DNA from 3 places in the Kitasatospora sp. NPDC101801 genome. Region 3 is predicted to be linked to each of the others. Evidence: riboswitches for the same ligand, from Rfam matches in the RefSeq annotation. Region 3 holds a riboswitch; each other region holds the start of a gene.
The links. Region 3 has a riboswitch for thiamine pyrophosphate ahead of thiC (phosphomethylpyrimidine synthase ThiC). Riboswitches for the same ligand answer to the same signal wherever they lie in the genome.
Positions count from the first base shown of each region.

Region 1: another riboswitch for thiamine pyrophosphate. It lies ahead of thiO (glycine oxidase ThiO); the one in region 3 lies ahead of thiC (phosphomethylpyrimidine synthase ThiC).
Region 2: another riboswitch for thiamine pyrophosphate. It lies ahead of ACIRPK_RS14265 (purine-cytosine permease family protein); the one in region 3 lies ahead of thiC (phosphomethylpyrimidine synthase ThiC).

Region 1 is NZ_JBIWML010000011.1:64,420-71,371, forward strand. It holds gene ACIRPK_RS15695 (hypothetical protein) at 1-87, opposite strand, end outside; gene metF (methylenetetrahydrofolate reductase [NAD(P)H]) at 180-1,094, opposite strand; gene ACIRPK_RS15705 (polyprenyl synthetase family protein) at 1,246-2,352, shown strand; gene thiE (thiamine phosphate synthase) at 2,560-3,204, opposite strand; gene ACIRPK_RS15715 (Rv2175c family DNA-binding protein) at 3,204-3,563, opposite strand; gene ACIRPK_RS15720 (NAD(P)/FAD-dependent oxidoreductase) at 3,585-4,781, opposite strand; TPP riboswitch at 4,850-4,963, shown strand; gene thiO (glycine oxidase ThiO) at 4,959-6,110, shown strand; gene thiS (sulfur carrier protein ThiS) at 6,107-6,325, shown strand; gene ACIRPK_RS15735 (thiazole synthase) at 6,331-6,952, shown strand, end outside.
Region 2 is NZ_JBIWML010000009.1:127,458-134,409, reverse strand. It holds gene ACIRPK_RS14285 (3-deoxy-7-phosphoheptulonate synthase) at 1-1,111, opposite strand, end outside; gene ACIRPK_RS14280 (transketolase-like TK C-terminal-containing protein) at 1,540-1,968, opposite strand; tRNA gene ACIRPK_RS14275 (tRNA-Ser) at 2,126-2,213, opposite strand; gene ACIRPK_RS14270 (S1C family serine protease) at 2,274-3,980, opposite strand; TPP riboswitch at 4,183-4,330, shown strand; gene ACIRPK_RS14265 (purine-cytosine permease family protein) at 4,323-5,660, shown strand; gene ACIRPK_RS14260 (glycerophosphodiester phosphodiesterase) at 5,749-6,558, shown strand; gene ACIRPK_RS14255 (ATP-binding protein) at 6,780-6,952, shown strand, end outside.
Region 3 is NZ_JBIWML010000015.1:28,454-35,405, reverse strand. It holds gene ACIRPK_RS18765 (cupin domain-containing protein) at 1-96, shown strand, start outside; gene tenA (thiaminase II) at 148-810, shown strand; gene ACIRPK_RS18755 (DUF5326 family protein) at 1,007-1,207, shown strand; TPP riboswitch at 1,348-1,477, shown strand; gene thiC (phosphomethylpyrimidine synthase ThiC) at 1,473-3,287, shown strand; gene ACIRPK_RS18745 (hypothetical protein) at 3,371-3,883, opposite strand; gene ACIRPK_RS18740 (hypothetical protein) at 4,009-4,878, opposite strand; gene ACIRPK_RS18735 (metallophosphoesterase) at 5,111-6,232, opposite strand; gene ACIRPK_RS18730 (LacI family DNA-binding transcriptional regulator) at 6,382-6,952, opposite strand, start outside.

The DNA of each region.
Region 1 (6,952 bases), on a different contig from region 3:
GGCGCGGTTCTGCAGCAGCAGTTCGGCGACCAGCCAGAGCGCCACCACCGCGAGCGCGGCGTACAGCAGCAGGAACCCGATGCCCATACCCGCGACCTCCAACGTCACCGACCCCTGCGCGTTGCGGCGACTGTACAGGCTCGGCGGGCCCCCGGCCCACCTCCCCGGGGCAACCGTGCTCAGCGCTGGTGCAGCCCGAGGTTCTGGTAGATCTCCAGGGTCGCCGTGGAGTGGTTGAGGGTGATGAAGTGCAGCCCCGGCGCGCCCTCGGCGAGCAGCCGCTCGGCCATCGCGGTGGCGTGCTCGATGCCGATCGCGCGGACCGCCTCCGGGTCCTCGGCAACCGCCTCGAACCGGCTCTGCAGCTCGGGCGGGAAGGCCGAGCCGGAGAGCTGCGGGAAGCGGGTGAGCTGCCGGATGTTGGTGACCGGCATGATCTCCGGGATGATCGGCGTCGAGCAGCCGGCCGCCTCGACCCGGTCGCGCAGCCGCAGGTAGTCCTCGACCTCGAAGAACATCTGGGTGATCGCGTAGTCGGCGCCGGCCCGGCACTTGGCCACGAAGTGCCGGATGTCATCGTCCCAGCTCTCCGAGCGCGGGTGCATCGACGGGAAGGCCGCCACCCCGACGCAGAAGTCGCCGATGCTCCTGATCAGCTCGACCAGCTGGTACGCGTACTCGACCCCCTGCGGGTGCCGGACCCACTCCCCCTCGGGGTCGCCGGGCGGGTCGCCCCGGACCGCCAGCACGTTCCGGACGCCCTCGTCCGCGTACTGGCCGATGATGTTGCGCAGCTCGGCGATCGAGTGGTCCACCGCGGTCAGGTGCGCGACCGGGGTCAGAGTGGTCTCGGTGGCGATCCGGCCGACCAGGTTGACCGTCCGTCCGCGCGAGGAGCCGCCCGCGCCGTACGTCATGCAGACGAAGTTCGGGTCCAGCGACTCGACCCGGCGGATGGCGTCCCAGAGCTTGGACTCACCGGCCTCGGTCCGCGGCGGCATGAACTCGAAGGAGAAGGACCGGTCGCCTGCCGCCAGCAGGTCGCGGACGGTCTCCGCCCGGTCTGTTCTGGTGGAGGGGATACCGAGTGCCATGCTGGCAGATTAGCCCGGCACGCGAAGCGCCTGACAATCGAAGTCCACGGGTTGAGACACCCACTCCCCGTTCGGTGGACGGGCACGCTCCGGGCGTTGACCCGGCCCGGTTAGGCTGATCGTCACCCCCTCCTCGACTCCGGAGTCCATCGTGCCCTCGCCCACCGCCCGGCCGGTCAGCCCCATCGACGTGGAGGCCGTCCGCGAGCGCGTCAACGCGGCGCTGGCGGTCTTCATGGCGGAGCAGACCGAGTTGCTCGCCACGGTCTCCGCCCAGCTGACGCCCGCCGCCGACGCGCTGCGCGAGTTCCTGCTGGACGGCGGCAAGCGGCTGCGGCCCGCCTTCTGCTACTGGGGCTGGCGCGGAGCGGGCGGCGCCGCCGACTCCACCGGCATCCCCCGGGCGGCCGCCGCCCTGGAGCTGCTCCAGGCCAGTGCCCTGGTGCACGACGACCTGATGGACCGCAGCGACACCCGGCGCGGCCTGCCCTCGATCCACCGCAGGTTCGAGGCGCTGCACCGCGAGCGCGGCTGGCGCGGCGACCGGGAGCAGTACGGGGCCTCGGCGGCGGTGCTGCTCGGCGACCTGCTGCTGATCTGGTGCGACGAGCTCTTCCTGCGCTCCGGCCTCCCCGCCGAGCGGGTGCTCGCCGCCAAGCCGGCCTTCGACCTGATGCGCACCGAGGTGATGGTCGGTCAGTACCTGGACGTGCTGGAGCCGGTCGCCGGGGACTCCGCCGACGAGGGAGCGCTGGAGCGGGCGCAGACCGTCCTGCACTACAAGTCGGCGAAGTACACCATCGAGCGCCCGCTCCAGGTCGGCGCCCTGCTGGCCGGGGCGAGCCCCGAACTGGTCGCCGCCTACTCGGCGTTCGGCCTTCCGCTGGGCGAGGCCTTCCAGCTCCGGGACGACCTGCTCGGCGTCTTCGGCGACCCCGCCGTCACCGGCAAGCCGGCCGGCGACGACCTCCGCGAGGGCAAGCGCACGCTGCTGATCGCCCACGCCATGCGGGGCCTCTCCAAGGCGGACGCCGTCCAGCTGGACGAGCGGCTCGGCGCGGCCGACCTGACGGCCGACGAGGTGCCGGTGCTCCGACGGCTGGTGGAGCGCAGCGGCGCCGCCGAAACCGTCGAACGCCGGATCGACGAACTCATGGCCCAGTCCCTCGCCGCCCTCGACGCAGCCCCACTGGCCGCCGGCCCGGCCCGGGCCACCCTGCTGGCGCTGGCCGAAGCGGCGACGGTCCGCAAGTACTAGGACAGACGCTCCGGCATCTACGGTCCAGGGGCTCGGGGCTGCGCCTTTGGCAGGGCGGTCGGTTGCACTGGTCCAGGGGCTCGGGGAACTGCGAGGAGATCTGGCGCTCGGGTCACTGCGAAAGTCCCTGACCACCTACGCACGGATCACCATTTACGAGGCCGGCGTCGCAGTTCCCCGAGCCCCTGGCGCCGTAGGCGGTTGGCCTCAGTGCGAGCGGATCCGGCGGGACAGTTCGGCGGCGGCTGCGCCCGGGTCGGCGGCGGCCGTGATGGCGCGGACCACGACCACCCGGGTGGCGCCGGCGTCGAGGACCTGGTCGAGGTTGCCCAGGTCGATGCCGCCGATCGCGAACCACGGACGGTCCGTCACGGCCTTGGCCGCGTACGAGACCAGGTCGAGGCCGGGGGCGTGGCGGCCGGGCTTGGTGGGGGTGGGCCAGACCGGGCCGGTGCAGAAGTAGTCGACGCCCGGCTCGGTGAGGGCCGCGTCGACCTCGGACTCGGCGTGACAGGACCGGCCGAAGATCACCTCGTCGCCGAGGATCGCCCGGGCAGCGGGCACCGGCAGGTCGTCCTGGCCGAGGTGCAGGACGTCGGGGCGGGCCGCGTGCGCGACGTCGGCCCGGTCGTTGACCGAGAAGAGCTTGCCGTGCCGGCCGGCGGCGTCGGCGAAGACCTCCAGGTACTCCAGCTCCTGCTTCGCCTCCAGGCCCTTGTCCCGGAGCTGGACGATGTCCACCCCGTTGGCCAGCACGGCGTCCAGGAACTCCGGCAGGTCGCCCTGCTCGCGGCGGGCGTCGGTGCACAGGTACAGCCGGGCATCGGCCAGCCGCGTGCGGGCGTCCGTCATCAGATCAGCTCCGCCTGGGCGCGGCGCTTGACCTCGGTGCCCCGGTTCTCCACCAGGGCCTCGATCGGGCTGCCGGGCAGCGAGGGCTGCTCGGTGAACAGCCAGTCGATGATCTCGGCGTCGGTGAACTTGGCGTCCCGCAGCAGCGTCAGCGTGCCGGAGAGGTGCTTGACCAGGCCCGGGCCGTCGATGAAGGCGGCGGGCACCTGGAGGGACTTGTTCGGACCGCGGCGGACCGCGATCAGCTTTCCGGACTTCACCATGTCCCGGACCTCGGTGACGGGGACACCCCACTGCTCACTGATGTCGGGCAGGTACATCCACGCGGGGACCAGGGCTTCGATCTTCTCTGACGTCATCTCGCTCACGACACCAGAATCTCACAGCGGGTTCGGCCCGACCGCCGCCTTGAGCTGTACCGACGGGTCCGCAGCCGCCACCGGGTCCAGCAGGACCCCGCGTTCGATCAGCTTCCGCGCCTGGTTGACGTCGCGCGGCCGGTCCACCGAGAGCAGCCCGGTCAGCCGCCCGTCCCGGAGCCAGAGCACCGTCCAGGCCGGGTCCCCGGCCGAGCCGCGCCAGAGCATCCGGTCACCGGGCGCGTGCCGCCCGGCGTACTGCACCATCCGTCCGAACTGCTCCGACCAGAAGTACGGCACCGGGTCGTACGGCGTGCCCGCCCCGAGCACCCCGGCGGCCACCGCCCGGCCGGACTGCAGCGCGTGGTCCCAGTGCTGGACGTTCACCCGGGTACCCAGCCGGGCGGACGGGTACGCGATGCAGTCGCCGGCCGCCCAGACCCCGGGCAGCGAGGTGCGCAGCCGATCGTCCGTCAGGATCGCCCCGGCCCGGTCCAGCTCCACCGGCGAACCGGCCAGCCAGCCGGTGGCGGGGCGGGCACCGATGCCGACCACCACCTCGTCGGCGGCCAGCTCGGTGCCGTCGGCCAGCAGCACCGCGCCCGGCTCGACCGCCGCCACCCCGACCCCGCAGCGCAGTTCGACCCCGGCGTCGGCGTACCACTGCGTCATCAGCCCGCCGAGCTCGGCGGGCAGCGCCCCGGCCAGCGGCGTCGCGGCGGCCTCGACCACCGTCACCTCGCAGCCGAGCCGCCGGGCCGCCGTGGCGGTCTCGGCGCCGATCCAGCCCGCGCCGACCAGCACCAGGTGCCGCCCCGGCCGCAGGCTCGCCCGCAGCGTCAGCGCGTCGTCCAGGGTGCGCAGGGTCCGGGCGCCGGGGAGGGTGACCGGCTTGGCACCGGTCGCGATCACCAGGGCGTCGTACCGCAGCGAGCCCCGGTCGGTGTGCAGCAGGCCGGGCTCCAGGCCGGTCGCGCGGTGGCCCGGCAGCAGGTCGACACCGGTCCAGTCGACGTCCAGCACGGTGCTGTCACGCTGCCCGAGCAGCACGTCCTTGGAGAGCGGTGGCCGGTCGTACGGCAGCTCCCGCTCCGCGCCGAGCAGGGTGACGGGCCCGGTCCAGCCCCCCTGCCGCAGGGCCAGCGCGCTCTGCGCGCCCGCCATGCCGCTGCCGACCACGACCGCCTGTCCACCCGTCAGCTCTGCCACGTCGGTCACCCTACCCACCACAGTCGTCCGCCCGTCGAACACTGGCCGCCGGGCTGCCCGGGGCCGGGGATATGGTGGGTGGCGTTACACGGGAGCCCGGTGCACCGGGCTGAGAGGCGGGCTGCGGCGGCCTGCGACCGTCCGAACCTGATCCGGGTCATTCCGGCGAAGGGAGAGCGAAGTACTGTGACACGCACCGAGAGCGACGTGCTGGTCATCGGCGGCGGCATCATCGGCCTGGCGGTCGCCTGGCGGGCCGCGCAGCGCGGACTCCGGGTCACCGTGGTCGACCCGGAGCACGGGCGGGGCGCGGCCCAGGTCGCGGCCGGCATGCTGGCCCCGGTCACCGAGCTGCAGTACGGCGAGGAACCGCTGCTCCGGCTGGGGATGGCCTCCAACGACCGCTACCGCGACTTCGTCGCCGAGCTGGCCGACCTGACCGAGCTGGACACCGGCTACCGCGAGACCGGCACGCTGGCCGTCGCGCTGGACTCCGACGACCGGGCCGAGCTGCGCGAGCTGCACGCGTTCCAGCAGCGGCTGGGCCTGGAGTCGCACTGGCTGACCGGCCGGGAGTGCCGACGGCTCGAACCGATGCTGGCCCCGGGCGTCCGGGGCGGCCTGCACGTGACCGGCGACCACCAGGTGGACGGCCGACGGCTGGCCGCCGCCCTGGTGCTGGCCTGCGAACGCTCCGGCGTCACGCTGCAGCGGGCCTCGGTCACCGAGCTACTGGTCAAGGAGGACCGGGCCACCGGCGTCCGGCTGAGCACCGGCGGCGAACTGACGGCCGCTCAGCTGGTGCTGGCGGCGGGCCCGCAGAGCCACCTGCTACCCGGGCTGCCCGCCGGGGTGCTGCCGCCGGTCCGTCCGGTGAAGGGGCAGGTGCTGCGGCTGCGGATCCCGGAGCGGTACGCGCCGTTCCTGTCCCGCAACGTCCGGGCCGTGGTGCGCGGGCAGCACATCTACCTGGTGCCGCGGGCCGACGGCGAGCTGGTGATCGGCGCGACCAGCGAGGAGCAGGGGTACGACACCACCGTCACGGCGGGCGGTGTCTACGAGCTGCTCCGGGACGCGCACGAGCTGGTCCCCGGGCTGACCGAGCTGCCGCTGGTGGAGACCGGCGCGGGCCTGCGGCCCGGGTCGCCGGACAACGCACCGCTGCTCGGCCCGACCGCGCTGCCCGGCCTGGTCGCCGCCACCGGCCACTACCGCAACGGCGTACTGCTCACCCCCGTGACCGCCGACCTGATCGCCGAACACCTGGCCACCGGTGCCGTACCGGCGCTGGCCGCCCCCTTCTCCCCCAGCCGCTTCACCCCGAAGGCCGCCGCATGAACGACTTGACCGAGCTGACCCTGACCGTCAACGGCACCCCCCGCCAGGTGCCGCCGAGCACCACCCTGGCCGAGCTGGTCGCCACCCTTAGCACCGCCCCGACCGGTGTGGCCGCCGCGCTGAACGAGGCCGTGGTGCCGCGCTCCGTCTGGGCGACCACCGCACTCGACGCCGGCGACCGGGTCGAGATCCTCACCGCAGTCCAGGGAGGCTGACCGCCATGGCCGACGACACCCTCACCATCGCCGGGGTCACCTTCAACTCCCGCCTGATCATGGGCACCGGCGGTGCCCCCAGCCTGGAGGTGCTGGAGCAGGCGCTCCGGGTCTCCGGCACCGAGCTGACCACCGTCGCGATGCGCCGGGTCGACCCGGGCACCCAGGGCTCGGTGCTGGACGTGCTCACCCGCAACAACATCCGGGTGCTGCCCAACACGGCCGGCTGCTACACCGCAGGGGAGGCCGTGCTGACCGCCCGGCTGGCCCGCGAGGCGCTCGGCACCGACTGGGTGAAGCTGGAGGTGATCGCCGACGAGCGGACCCTGCTGCCCGACCCGATCGAGCTGCTGGACGCCGCCGAGACGCTGGTCGACGACGGCTTCACGGTGCTCCCGTACACCAACGACGACCCGGTCCTGGCCCGCAAGCTGGAGGACGTCGGCTGCGCCGCGATCATGCCGCTCGGCTCGCCGATCGGCTCCGGCCTGGGCATCCGCAACCCGCACAACTTCCAGCTGATCGTGGCGGCCGCGGGCGTCCCGGTGATCCTGGACGCGGGCGCGGGCACCGCGTCGGACGTGGCGCTGGCGATGGAGCTGGGCTGCGCGGCGGTGATGCTGGCGT
Region 2 (6,952 bases), on a different contig from region 3:
TCGTGTACTTGTCCCCGATGTGCGCCAACTGCCTTTCGTCCGAAGCGCATTCGGTGACCTGGTCCGGCGTTGCCTCCAGGTGCAGGCCGCCCGGCACCGCGCCGACGCTCAGCAGGGCGAGCTGGAACCGGCGCACCTCGTGCACCACCGTCTCGACCAGCCGGGTCTTCAGGCCGCCGGGCCCGTTCACCGTGTTGCCGTGCATCGGGTCGGTCAGCCAGACCACCGGGTGGCCCGCCGCCTTGACCGCCGCGGCCAGCGCGGGCAGCCGGTCCTCGACCAGGTCGGCGCCCATCCGGGCGATCAGGGTGAGCCGGCCGGGCTCACGGCTCGGGTCGAGCCGCGCGCAGAGCGTCAGCAGGTCCGCGACGCTCAGGTCCGGGCCGACCTTGCAGGCCACCGGGTTGGCCACCGTGGCGAGCAGCGCCACATGGGCACCGTCCAACTGGCGGGTCCGGTCGCCGATCCAGGGCAGGTGGGTGGAGGCCAGGTAGACCCGGCCCTGGTCGGTGCGGCGGAGCAGCGGCACCTCGTAGTCGAGCAGCAGTGCCTCGTGGCTGGTCCACACCGGGGCCCCGGCGGCCGGCAGACCGGCCGCCGAGCGGGCCCGGAGCGCGGCGAACGCGGTCGCCGCCGCGTCGTAGCCGCTCAGCAGCCGGCCCGGGTCAGGGCGGCGCAGCTCCGGGTCGGGCTCCGGACTGTTCACCAGGTGCCCCCGGTAGACCGGGAGTTCGACCCCGTTGACGCTCTCGGTCGGACGGGACCGCGGCTTGCCGAACTGCCCGGCCAGCCGGCCGATCCGGACCACCGGACGCAGGGTGTTCATCGACACCACCCCGGCCAGCGCGTCCAACAGGCCGACCTTCCGGGCCACGTAGCCCGGCTCGCACTCGGCCGGATCCTCGGCGCAGTCCCCCGCCTGGACCACCTGGAGCCGCCCGGCCGCCACCTCGGCGAGCAGGGCGCGCAGCTCGATCAGCTCGGCGAAGCTCACCAGCCCCGGCCGGTCGGCCAGTTCGCCGGTGGCCTCGGCCAGCTGCCCGCGGTCCGGCCAGGAGGGCTGCTGCTGGGCCGGGAGCGACTTCCAGTAGTCGAGTTCGCTCTCCGACAACGGCGGACCGGACTCGGCCGACCGTGCCGCAATGACGTCGCTACTCACTCAGAAACCTCCGTGGTCGTTAATTCCTCAGCTGCCCGGAAAGTGCGGCTGCGAATACCGCCGCTGTGTTCCTGAACCGGTGCGGAGGGCAACCTTTCTTGAGTCTGGACAGGACAAACCACGAGGTCAACGGCGTGTTTCGAACTCCGTCAGGTGTCCGGCACTGTGTCATTGAATACCATCCGGTTTGGTTTTTTCGGAAAAGCCGACGCACCATGGTCGAATTCCCGGCCGGCCCGGTTCCGACATAGTCGAAGCGATGTGTCGTCAGATCCCCGCCGAGGGTGGCACGCGGTGCCGCGGCTCCCGCCGGCCCCGGGCACGACGAAGCGCCGCCCGGACCAGCCGGACGGCGCTGCGCGATGGTGGGTGACCGAGGGTCAGGCGGCCCGTTCCCTGGCCTTCGCCAGACTGCGGCGGGCCTGGGCGGCGATCCGCTCGGGGGTGAAGCCGAGCTGTTCGTACAGCGTCCGGTACGGCGCGGACAGTCCGGACCGGTCGAGCCGGACCGCCACCCCGGCCTCGCCGGCCAACGCGTGCCAACCGAGCACGGCCCCCGCCTCCACCGACACCCGGACCACAACTCCCCTCGGCAGCACGGCTTCCCGGTAGGCAGCGGGCTGCCGCTCGAACCGCTCCGCGCACACCATCACCACCACCCGGGTGGCGATCGCGTCACCCTCCAGGATCTCCCGGGCCCGCAGCGCCACCGCCAGCTCACCCCCGGTCGCCAACAGCACCACCGCGGGCACCCCGGAGCCCGCCTCCATCAGCACGTACCCGCCCCTGCTCGGTCCCCGGGTCTCCATCACGTGGTCGGTCCTCTCCGGACGGCGGGCATGGCCTACCAACCCACTGTCCCCACCCGCCCACTGACCCACCATCAGCCCATCCCGACTGCGTCAACTCCCCCGTAGAACGCCGACGGCCCCCGACCAGCAGGACTGGTCGGGGGCCGTGCTCCGGCGGAGAGTGTGGGATTTGAACCCACGGTGAGGGGTTACCTCACGACAGTTTTCAAGACTGGTCCCTTAGGCCGCTCGGGCAACTCTCCAGGCGGAGGTCAGCCTAACGGGTCCGGTGGGGTTCCGTGCACACCGTTTTGCCGGTGGGGTCAGTTGTCACCCTTGCGTTCGCCCAGGGTGACGGTGGTCTTGGCGGCCTTGCCGTCGCGGGTGTACTCGACCTCGACCTTGTCGCCGGGCTTGTACGTCCAGATCTCGCTGACCAGGGTCGGGCCGCTGTCGATGACGTGGCCGCCGAGCTTGGTGATCACGTCACCGGCCTTGAGGCCGGCCTGGTCGGCGGGGCCGTTGGGGGTGACGGCGGCGCTGTCGCCGACCGCGGAGCTGCGGATCTGCGCGCCGTCGCCCTTGTAGTCGTCGTTGCGCAGCACCCCGAGGATCGCGTAGACCGGCGTGCCGGTCTTGATCAGGTCGCCCGCCACCCGCTTGGCCTGGTTGATCGGGATGGCGAAGCCGAGACCGATCGAGCCGGCCCGGCCGTTGCTGCTGCTGTTGGACTGGATCGCGGAGTTGATGCCGATCACGGCGCCCGCGGCGTCCAGCAGCGGACCACCGGAGTTGCCCGGGTTGATCGAGGCGTCGGTCTGCAGGGCGTTCATGTAGGAGGACTGGGCGCCGGTCTCGTCGCCGGAGGCCACCGGGCGGTCCTTGGCACTGATGATGCCGGTGGTGACGGTTCCCTCCAGGCCGTACGGGGCACCGATCGCGACGGTGGCGTCGCCGACCGCGACCTTGTCGGAGTCACCGAGCGGCAGCGGGACCAGCTTGTCCTTCGGCGGGCTGTCCAGCTTGATCACGGCCACGTCGTAGCCCTGTGCCCGGCCGACCACCGAGGCCGGGTAGGACGAGCCGTCGGAGAACTTGACGGTCAGTTTGCCGCCGCTGGCCGCCGGGGCGACCACGTGGTTGTTGGTGAGGATGTGGCCCTCGGTGTCGAAGACGAAGCCGGTGCCGGTGCCGGACTCCTGCGAGCCCTGCGCCTTGATGGTGACCACGCTCGGCAGCGCCTTGCCGGCGATGCCCGCGACGGACTCCGGCGAGCGGTTGATCGCCTGCTTGTTCTCGCTGGCCTGGACGGTGGTGCTGCTGCCGCGCCCTGACGAGGAGTTCGATCCGCCGTCCCGGTCGCTCACCGCGGCGCCGATCGCGCCCCCGGCCAGACCGGCCAGCAGGGCGACGGCCGCGACCAGCGCGATCAGCCCGCCGCGCTTGCGGCGGGGGGCCGGGGCGGCACCCGAGCCGAACGGCTGGCCCGGCAGGCCGGGGCCGCCCGGACCGTCGAGGCCACCGGGCGGGGTGCCCCAGCTGCCCAGCGGGGTGCCCGCGCCGAACGGGTGATGCGGTGGCTCGGCGGCCGGGTGGGCCGGCTGGGTCGGCTGGGCCGACTGCACCGGCGGCAGCTCGGCGGCCAACGCGGCCGGAGCAGCCGGGGCCACCGGAGCGGCGTACGGGTTGCCGGCCTGAGCCGGCGGCGGCACCTCCGGGTGGGCGGCAGGCGCGGGCGCGGCCGGCGGCGGCGCGTCCAGGTAGGACGGCGCCGCGGGCACCGGCGGCGCGGGCGGCAGCACCGGCGGCGGTGCGTCGAGGTAGGACGGGGCGGCCGGGGCCGGCGGCGGGGTCACCTTGCCGAAGGCGACCGTCGGCGTCGGCTCGGCGGCCGGCGGGGCCGCCGCCGGGACGGCAGGAGCAGCGGGGACATCGGCCGACACGCTCTCAGCCGGACTCACCACCCCCTGGCCCGTGGAGGTGCGCTCCTCCTCGGGCCCGGTGGACCCACTCGCGTGCTCGGTGCTCACGGACGACCTCCATAGCTGACAGAACCTTGGTCCACAGTTTTTCGTATGCGTGATTCGGTTGTCGTATGGGGCCCGGTGAAGAACTCTTAAGAATCCTTACCCGTTCCCGACACGATCCCCCGGGGGTCCGCTTCGTCCCGCGATCCGGACGGCCACCCGCCCGCCTTGGTGTTCGGCCGCCCGGCCGCTAGCCTGGCGCTCCAAACTGACACGCGGGAGCTTGGACCGTCCAGGCTGAGAGTGCGCGGAACGACCGTACGCCATGCAGGTGCTGGCACTACGGCGAGGGAGCGCAGACCGCTCGAACCTGTCCGGGTAATGCCGGCGTAGGGAGCATCGGCCATGACGGCTGTTTCGCCTGCCCCTGTCCAGGAACCGTCCGCGCGCGCCGAGGCGCCGCTCGTCCTGGACACCGCACCTCCTCGCACCCTCGACTTCCGGGCGCTGTTCTCGCTCTGGGCCAACCTCGGGGTCAGCCTGATCGGCTTCACCAGCGCGGCCACCGTGATCGGCGCCAAGGGCTCCGAGCTCTCGCTGGTCGCCGCGATCACCGCCACCGTGGTGGGCACCGTGATCGGCACCGCGATGCTCGGGGTGACCGCCCTGATCGGCGCCCGGACGGGCGCGCCCGCGATGACGGTGCTGCGCGGCCTGTTCGGCACCCGGCTGTCCTACGTGCCGACCGTGCTGAACATCGCCCAGTGCATCGGCTGGGGCGTGTACGAGCTGCTGGTGATCGCGATGGGCGCCCAGGAGGTGACCGGCTCGCAGGGCTGGCGCTGGCTGTTCGTGGTGCTGGCCGGCCTGCTGACCACCGCGCTGACCATCTGGCCGCTCGGCGCGATCGCCGTGCTGCGCAAGTACGTGACGATCGCCGTCGGCATCGCGATGGTCTACTTCACCGTCCAGCTGGTCCGCCAGGGCGTGCCGAACCCCGGTGCGGGCAACTGGACCGGCTTCCTCTCCGCGACCGACGCGATCATCGCGGTCTCGATCTCCTTCGTGCCGCTGGCCGCCGACTACACCCGGCACGCCCGCACCGCCGGTGCGGCGTTCTGGGCCACCTTCTCCGGCTACACGCTGGCCCAGGTCTGGTGCTACCTGCTGGGCGTGGTGGCACTGCTGCAGTCCGACGGCGACCCGAGCCGGATCTTCTCCTCGTTCACCGGGGTGGCCGCGGGCTGGGCCTTCCTGCTGGTGCTGGTGGTCCGGGAGACCGACCAGTCCTTCGCCAACGTGTACTCGACCGCGATGTCGATCCAGAACCTGCTGCCGAAGGTCGACCGCCGGCTGCTGACCGGTGGGATCGGCGCGCTGGTGACCGTACTGGCGCTGCTCACCGACGAGTTCACCGCCTCGTACTACGCCTTCCTCGGCCTGATCGGCTCGGTCTTCGTGCCGATGTTCGCGGTGCTGGCGGCCGACTACTTCCTCGGCTCCGGCCGGCGCGGTTGGAACCTGGCCGAGGACGCCCCGGCCCGCTGGCTGATGCTGCTGCCGTGGGCGCTCGGCTTCGCGACCTACCAGTTCATCGCCCCGACCGCGATCGACGGCTGGAGCGACCGCTGGCACGACCTGCAGTCCGCGACCGGCTTCGAGGCGCAGCCCTGGACCTCGGCCTCGGTGCTCAGCTTCCTGGTCGCGGCGCTGGCCACCCTCGCGGTGACCCGCCGGAAGTGAGGCCGGGCGGCCGCCGCCCCGGGAACTTCACCCGGAGTTTCCCGTGGCGGCGGCCACCGGTCGTCCGGCTGCTCGTAGGGTTACCGGTGTGGATACCCGGAACCAGCCGTTGACCAGCCAGGACGCCACCGACCGCGGCGCCGTGAAGGTGATCGCGCACCGCGGCTCCTCGGCCGCCCGCGCCGAGCACACCCTGGCGGCCTACGCGCTCGCCGTCGCGGAGGGCGCCGACGGCCTGGAGGCCGACATCCGGCTGACCGCCGACGGGCAGCTGGTCTGCGTGCACGACCGGACGGTCCACCGGACCTCGGACGGCCGGGGCGCGGTCTCCGCCCTGACGTTGGCTCAGCTGAACGAGCTCGACTTCGGCTCCTGGAAGGACCCGGCGGCCCCCGAACCCAGCCCCGTCCTGACGCTGGCCCAGTTGCTCGAACTGGTCGCGGACGCCGGGCGGCGGGTGGAACTGGCCATCGAGACCAAGCACCCGACCCGGTTCGCGGGGCGCACCGAGGCCGAGTTGCTCCGGTTGCTCACCCGGTACGGACTGCTTCCGGACAGCCTGGAGGGGTCCGCGGTGCGGGTGATGAGCTTCTCCGAGCTCTCGCTGCACCGGATCCGCCGGGCCGCGCCCGCCGTTCCGACCGTCTACCTGTTCGACCGCAGGCTCCCGGTGCTCGGCCGGACCAAGGCGCTGCCCGGCGGCGCCCGGATCGCCGGGCCCGGCATTGACCTGGTCCGGTCCAATCCCGGGCTGGTGCGCGCGCTGCGCCGGGCGGGGCACTCGGTGCACGTCTGGACGGTGGACGAGGCCGCCGATGTCGAACTCTGCCTGGAACTCGGGGTGACCGCGATCATCACCAATCGGCCGCGCGCCGTGCTCGACCAACTCGGCCGATAAACGCCCCGCGCGAGGGGCGCGAACTGGCGCGAACTCCGGCGTGAAGTACCGGGAGTGGCCAATTCCGGCCGTTTGGACAACGGTCTGTGAGCGGCTAATCACCATTTGCGTACCGTGAGTTGCGGTGCCCGTTAATGTCCCGCCGCGATCGCCGGATGCCCGTTTCCGACCCATTACCAAGGGGCATCCATCCCTCGGCGAATGCTGAAGGAGGTCCGGGGGTGGCGTTGATGATGGCACAAGAGGTGCCGACTTCATCGACCATGGCGGTGCCGCACGGGCCCGCCGGGGTCGGAGCGGCACGACGCCGACTGCGCCGTGATCTCGGCGACCACGAGGTCGCCGACACGGTGATCGACGACGCGGTCCTGATCCTGTCCGAGTTGCTCAGCAA
Region 3 (6,952 bases):
AGCGTGGTCTACGTACCGGCGGGTGTGCCGCACCGGTTCCACCACATCACCGAGGAGCTCCGGGTGTTGGTGGTGTTCTCCCCGCCGGAGGACTGACCCCCGCCGCCGGTTAGGGTTCGGCTGGGCCGACCAACCGAGGAGAATCCCGTGACCTTCACCGACGAGCTGTGGTCGGCCATCGAGCCGATCTACGCCGAGATCCTGGCGCACCCCTTCATCGGCGGACTGACCGACGGCACCCTGCCGGCCGATGCCTTCCGGCACTTCGTGGTGCAGGACTCGCACTACCTGCGCGACTACGCCCGCGCGCTCGCCGTCTGCGCGGCCAAGGCCCCCGACGAGCAGGACGTCCGGGCCTTCGCCGACGACGCGGTCGGCGCGCTGGCCGCCGAGCAGGGCATGCACGCCGAGTTCCTCGGCGCCTTCGGCGAGACCGCCGAGCAGGCCGCCGCCGAACCGGTGCTGCCCACCACCCGGGCCTACACCAGCTATCTGCTGGCCACCGTCTACGGCGGCTCGTTCGCCGAGGCGGTCGGCGCGGTGCTGCCGTGCTACTGGATCTACGCCCGGGTCGGTGAGCAGCTGCTCACCCGCTCCTCGCCCGACCCGCTGTACGCCAAGTGGATCGCCACCTACGGGGACGAGACCTTCCAGGCCGTGGTGCGCCGGGTGCTCGCACTGACCGACCGGCTCGGCGAGCAGCTCGCCCCGGCCGAACGCCGCCGGGTGATCGAGCACTTCACCACCACCTCGCGCTACGAGTGGATGTTCTGGGACGCCGCCTGGCGGCGCGAGGTCTGGCCGGTCTGACCTGCCGCCCGACGGACCGTCCGGGCACCCCCGACCCCGGGGTCGACCCTCCCCGCGGTCTCGGGGTGATCTCCGGGTTCTCTCCGGGCTGGAACCCCTCGGAAGCCGGACCGGTGCCCTGTACCGTCGAAGTATCGAAGCAAGCGGGACGCGACGGAACAGCCGTCACCGGCCCGAGGGGAGAGAAGGAACGGACATGGCTGAGCTCTGGAAGTCGCTGCCCTCGTGGGTGCGCAACATCGTCGTCCCGATCGTGGTGCTGATCCTCGCCTGGAACCTGATCTGGTTCGTGATCGGCGCGGTCACCTCGCTGATCGCCTTCCTGGTCAAGGCCCTGGTCCTGGTGGCCGTCGCGGCCGGTGTGGTGATCCTCGTGAAGAAGGCCGCCAAGAGCTGACCCGCGGCGCACGGACGCCGGGCCCGGTACCCCTCGCGGGGGTGCCGGGCCCGTCCGCGTTCCGGCCGTCGCGGGGGAGCCGCCCTGGACCAGCCGGGGGCGGACCGCTACGGTGTTGAACGTTTGTTGCAGGCAAATCCGCCTGTGGACACGGGAGCTCGGAGCACCGGGCTGAGAGGGCGCTGAACGGCACGTCAGGTGCCGGCCGCTGCGCCGACCGCAGGAACCTGACCGGGTAATGCCGGCGTAGGGAGATAGAGGTCTCATGACCACGTTCGACGCACAGCAGAAGTCTGCCCCGAGCGGCGTGACCAGCGCGACCACCGGCTACCCGACCCCCGCCTGGCGCAAGGCGTACCGCGAGGGCTCCCGGCCCGACCTCCGGGTGCCGTACCGCGAGGTGCAGCTGACCAACGGCAAGTCCGTTCCGCTGTACGACACTTCGGGTCCGTACACCGACCCGGCCTACCAGCCCGACGTCCGGCGCGGGCTGCCCGCGCTGCGCGACCCGTGGATCCGCCAGCGCGGGGACGTCGAGGAGTACGACGGCCGGGAGGCCCGGCCCGAGGACGACGGGATCAAGCACACCTCCCCGCGCGGCGGGAACCTGCGCAACCTGGACGCGGTCTTCCCCGGCCGTCCGCGCCGCCCGCTGCGCGGACGTGACGGAGTGCCGGTGACCCAGCTCGCCTACGCGAAGCGCGGGATCGTCACGCCGGAGATGGAGTTCATCGCCCTCCGGGAGGGCCTGGACGCCGAGTTCGTCCGCAACGAGGTGGCGATCGGCCGGGCCGTCATCCCGCTGAACGTGAACCACCCCGAGGTCGAGCCGGCCGTCATCGGCACCAACTTCCTGGTGAAGATCAACGCCAACATCGGCAACTCCGCCGTCACCTCCTCGATCGAGGAGGAGGTGGAGAAGATGACCTGGGCGACCCGCTGGGGCGCCGACACCGTGATGGACCTCTCCACCGGCCGCAACATCCACACCACCCGCGAGTGGATCCTGCGCAACTCCCCCGTGCCGATCGGCACGGTGCCGCTCTACCAGGCGCTGGAGAAGGTGGACGGCAGGGCCGAGGAGCTGAGCTGGGAGGTCTACCGCGACACCATCATCGAGCAGTGCGAGCAGGGCGTCGACTACATGACCGTGCACGCCGGCGTGCTGCTGCGGTACGTCCCGATGACCGCGCGCCGGAAGACCGGCATCGTCTCGCGCGGCGGCTCGATCATGGCGGCCTGGTGCCTGGCGCACCATCAGGAGAACTTCCTCTACACCAACTTCGAGGAACTCTGTGACATCCTCGCGGCCTACGACGTCACCTTCTCGCTCGGTGACGGCCTGCGCCCCGGCTCGACCGCGGACGCCAACGACGAGGCGCAGTTCGCCGAGCTGAGGACGCTCGGCGAGCTCGGCCGGATCGCCCGGGCGCACGATGTCCAGGTGATGATCGAGGGCCCCGGCCACGTCGCGATGAACAAGATCAAGGAGAACATGGATCTCCAGAAGGAGATCTGCGACGAGGCGCCGTTCTACACCCTCGGCCCGCTCACCACCGACGTCGCGCCCGGCTACGACCACATCACCTCGGGCATCGGCGCCGCGATGATCGCCTGGTGGGGCACCGCGATGCTCTGCTACGTCACCCCCAAGGAGCACCTGGGCCTGCCCAACCGGGACGACGTCAAGACCGGCGTGATCACCTACAAGATCGCCGCCCACGCCGCAGACCTGGCCAAGGGCCACCCCGGCGCCTCGGACTGGGACGACGCGCTCTCGGACGCCCGCTTCGAGTTCCGCTGGGAGGACCAGTTCAACCTGGCCCTCGACCCGGAGACGGCCCGCGCCTTCCACGACGAGACGCTGCCCGCCGAGCCCGCCAAGACCGCGCACTTCTGCTCCATGTGCGGCCCGAAGTTCTGCTCGATGAAGATCAGTCAGAAGATCCGCGACGAACACGGCGACGGCTCCACCGCCGTCAGCACCGCCTTCGACGCCGACGCCCTGGCCGGTATGCAGGCCAAGTCGGAGGAGTTCGCCGCCGCCGGAAACCGGGTCTACCTGCCACTCACCGACTGACCGGACACCACCAGGACCGCGCTGCCCCGGGGGGAGGAGGGGATCCCCCGGGGCAGTGCTTCGTCCCCGGTGATGGCGGACGCTCAGACCTGCCAGTGCGGTTTGCCGCTGACCATGCGGCAGGTGAGCAGGCGGCCGGTTGCGTCGTGGGTGCTCCGGCCGAGGTCGGCGTCCCGGCAGAACTGGCCGGCCTTGTAGCAGTTGCCCGCGTTGGAGACGATCTCGCAGGGGCCGGCCGCCGCCGCGGTGGTCGGGGCGTGGGTGGGAGCGCTCGGGGCACTCGGGGCGCTGGTGGTGCGGCGGGGCTCGGCGGGTTTGGGGGTGGCCGGGGGCGCGGGGGCCTTGGTGGCCGGGGTGGTCGCCGCCGGTGCGGGTGGCGGGGTGGTGGCGTCGGCCGTCGGGGTGGCGGACGGGGACGGAACGACGACGGGTGCGGCGGGGGTGGTCTCGGCGGCCGGGCTGGAGACCACGGCGCGGGCCGGGACACCGGTGTCGGTGGGCCCGGGGCCGCAGCCGGTCAGGGCGAAGCCGATCGCGAGGACGAAGCCCGCGGCGGCAGCCAGCCGCCGGTGGCCGGCGGGTATGGACGAGGGCATGACGGTGAGGTGCTCCGATCCGTCTCGGGTGGGCAGACCCGGGAGTCAACCAGAGGACGGGCGCGTTGTTCACCGTTCCGGCACAGATCCCTCACCCGTTGGGAAATCGAGACCTTCCGGCTGGCTCAGACGTCGTCCGGGCCGGTGAAGTCCGGGGAGCTGTACCCGGGGCCGGTGAACTCGGCCGACCGCGGGGTGCGGCCGTCGGCCTCGGTGACGCCCTCGACACCGGGGCTGGTGAAGTCCGGTGAGCTGTAGCCCGGGCCGGTGAACTCGACGGGTCTCGGGGTGCGGCCGTCGGCTTCGGTGACGCCCTCGGCACCTGGGCTGGTGAAGCCGGGGCTGGTGTAACCGTGGTCGTTCGGGCGGGTGTTGGGACGCGGTGCGGGCAGCCCGGCCGGTTCGGTGTAGAGGTTGTCGAGCAGCCAGGGGAGCAGCGCCCGCTCGCGGAGGGCGATCTGCCAGAGCCGCCGGGCCTCGGCGAGGTCGCCGTCCTGCCTCGGGGCGGCGCCGTCCCGGAGGGCGGTCAGCAGCAGCCCGACGCTGCCGACCAGCAGGGCGACCCCGCCCACCGCGAGCGACACCCAACCAGCCGTCACCACCGCGTGTGCCAACGCGAGTTCGGGAGCCGCGCCGCGCATCGCGTAGCCGATCAGCAGCAGCACCACGCCGCCCGTCCCGGCCAGGATCGGGGTCAGCACGGTGAGCACCGGGAGCAGCCCGGCGCCCTCCTCGGAGCGGAGCCGGTCGGTCAGCCCGAGCGGCGCGGGCGGTCCGGCGTCGCGGAGTGCGGTGTACCGCTGGTACTCCGGGTCGGCGGGAGCCGCGATGGTGTCGGCCAGCTGGGCGGCCTTGGTGCGCAGTTGGGCCGAGTTGAGATGTGGCCCGGGTGCCCTGAGCGCCTCGGTGAGGCGGGCGTCGCGCAGGGCCTCGTCCAGGGCCCGGTCGAAGTCCGCTCGGTCTTCGGCCTGCAGGTGCGGGGTGGTGTTGACCACGGGGTACCCCGTTCCGTCGTCGCGGAGGTGCGATGAGAGTGGTGCGGGATGTCGGTGCGAAAGGTCGGTGCGGGATGGGCCGGTGCAGGGTGAAGTGGCGCGCGATCAGCGCGCCGGTGCCTCGATGGTAGGGGTGGGAACCGACCCGGACACAGTCGGTTTCCGGAATTTCAGCTCGTTCGGGACGAGCTCAGAACCGCTCAGTGACAGTTCAGTCCGACCGTCGGGAAGCTCAGTTCAACGGCAGCCGGGCGACCAGCAGCCGCCCGTCCATGGTGACCCCGCCGTCCATCGCGATCGCCAGCTCGTCCGCGTAGATGTACGGGCCGGGGATGTGCGGCGGCGCGCCGTCCTCGGCGTGCGCCGTGCCGGTCAGGTAGGGGATCGGGCTGTGCCCGTGCACCACCCGGTGGCCGCCGTAGGCGCCGAGCAGCTCGTGCACCGCCTGCGCGCCCGCCTCGCCGCGGAAGGCGAACCGCTTGGTGAAGCGGCGGAAGCAGTCCCACCACTCGTCCGCGCCCTCGCCGGCCAGCAGCCGGTGCACCGACTCGTTGACGTCGTCGATGGTGTCGCCGTACTCCAGGTACGCGGTGGTGTCGGAGTGCAGCAGCAGGTGGCCGTCCTCCAGGGCGATCGCGGGGAGCCGGGAGAGCCAGCTGACGTGGTGGGTCTCCAGCCGCTCCAGGTCGGTCTGCTGACCGCCGTTCAGCCGCCAGGCGGCCAGGAAGGAGGCGGTGCCCGCGGTCGACTGGACCGGTTCGTCGCCGTACCGGGCGGCGCCCAGGAAGAGCAGTTCGTGATTGCCCATCAGGGCCCGGCAGTACCCGCCGGCGGCGGCGGCCTCGGCGGCCAGCTGCATCACCAGGTCGATCACGCCGATGCCGTCGGGGCCCCGGTCGGTGAAGTCGCCGAGAAACCAGAGCCGGGACCGCCCGGCGGACCAGTGGCCCTCGGCGTCGATCAGGCCCTGCTGGTGCAGCGCGGCCAGCAGCTCGTCGAGGTAGCCGTGCACGTCGCCGACCACGTACAGCGGGCCGGGCGCCTCGCCGGGCTCGGGCTGCGGGTAGGGGTAGTGCAGCTCCCCGGCCGGGACCGGCGGGCCGAGCTCGATGGTCGGCGGGTCGTCCGACCCGGCCGACTCCCGGTAGGCCGGAGCGGTCTGACCGGCCGTCGGCCAGTGCTGTTCGAGGAAGCGGGCGCCGCCGTATCCGCTGTACGTGGCGTCGTAGCCGTAGCCGCCCACCGGCTCGGGCGGCTCGTAGTAGGAGCCGTACGGGAGCACGTCGAGGTCCTGCTGCTGGCGGGGGCCTGACTCGGGCAGCTCAGGTCCGGGGAGGCGGTCCTCGGGTGTCATTCGCCCATCATAGGAAGAGGCCTCTCCCGTCGTCCTCACCCGGTGCCCACCAATTGCCCGAGGTGCCGCCCGGCGGGTGCCCACCGGTGGTCCGGGGGCGGTCCCGCCGGGCGGCGGGAGGGCGGTGCGCGGTGCGGTCGCGACCGCCGTCAGACCTCCCCCGGCGGGCGGGGCGGGCTGACCGTGGTGCGGGGACTACGGCGTTGCGAGGAGGCACGGATGATCAGTTCGGTGGGCATCAGGGTGCCCGGTGGCGGCCCGGCCGAGGCAGTGCGGAACCGGGGTGGGAAGAGCCGCCCGACGTCCACTCCGGTACCGGAGTCGACTCCCTCGATCGCGTCGATGAGCAGGTTGACCACGGTGGTGCCGATCCGACGGGGTTTCAGCGACAGGGTGGTGATCGGCGGCTCGGTGCCGGCGTACACGTCGCTCTCGCTGCAGCAGACCAGCAGCAGGTCGTCCGGCACCCGCATCCCGTACCGCCGGGCGGCGGCCAGCAGGTCGGTGCCGTTCGGGTCGAAGAGTCCGTAGACCGCGTCCGGCCGGTCGGGCCGGGCGAGCAGTCGGTCGGCGGCCACCGCTCCGGCGGCCGGGTCGTGGGCGGGGTAGGTCTCGTAGACCGGCTCCTGGCCGACCCGGCGGCACCAGTCGAGGTAGGCCTCGGTGGAGAGCCGGGTGTAGGTGTCGGTGGAGGTGCCGGTGAGCAGGCCGATCCGGCGC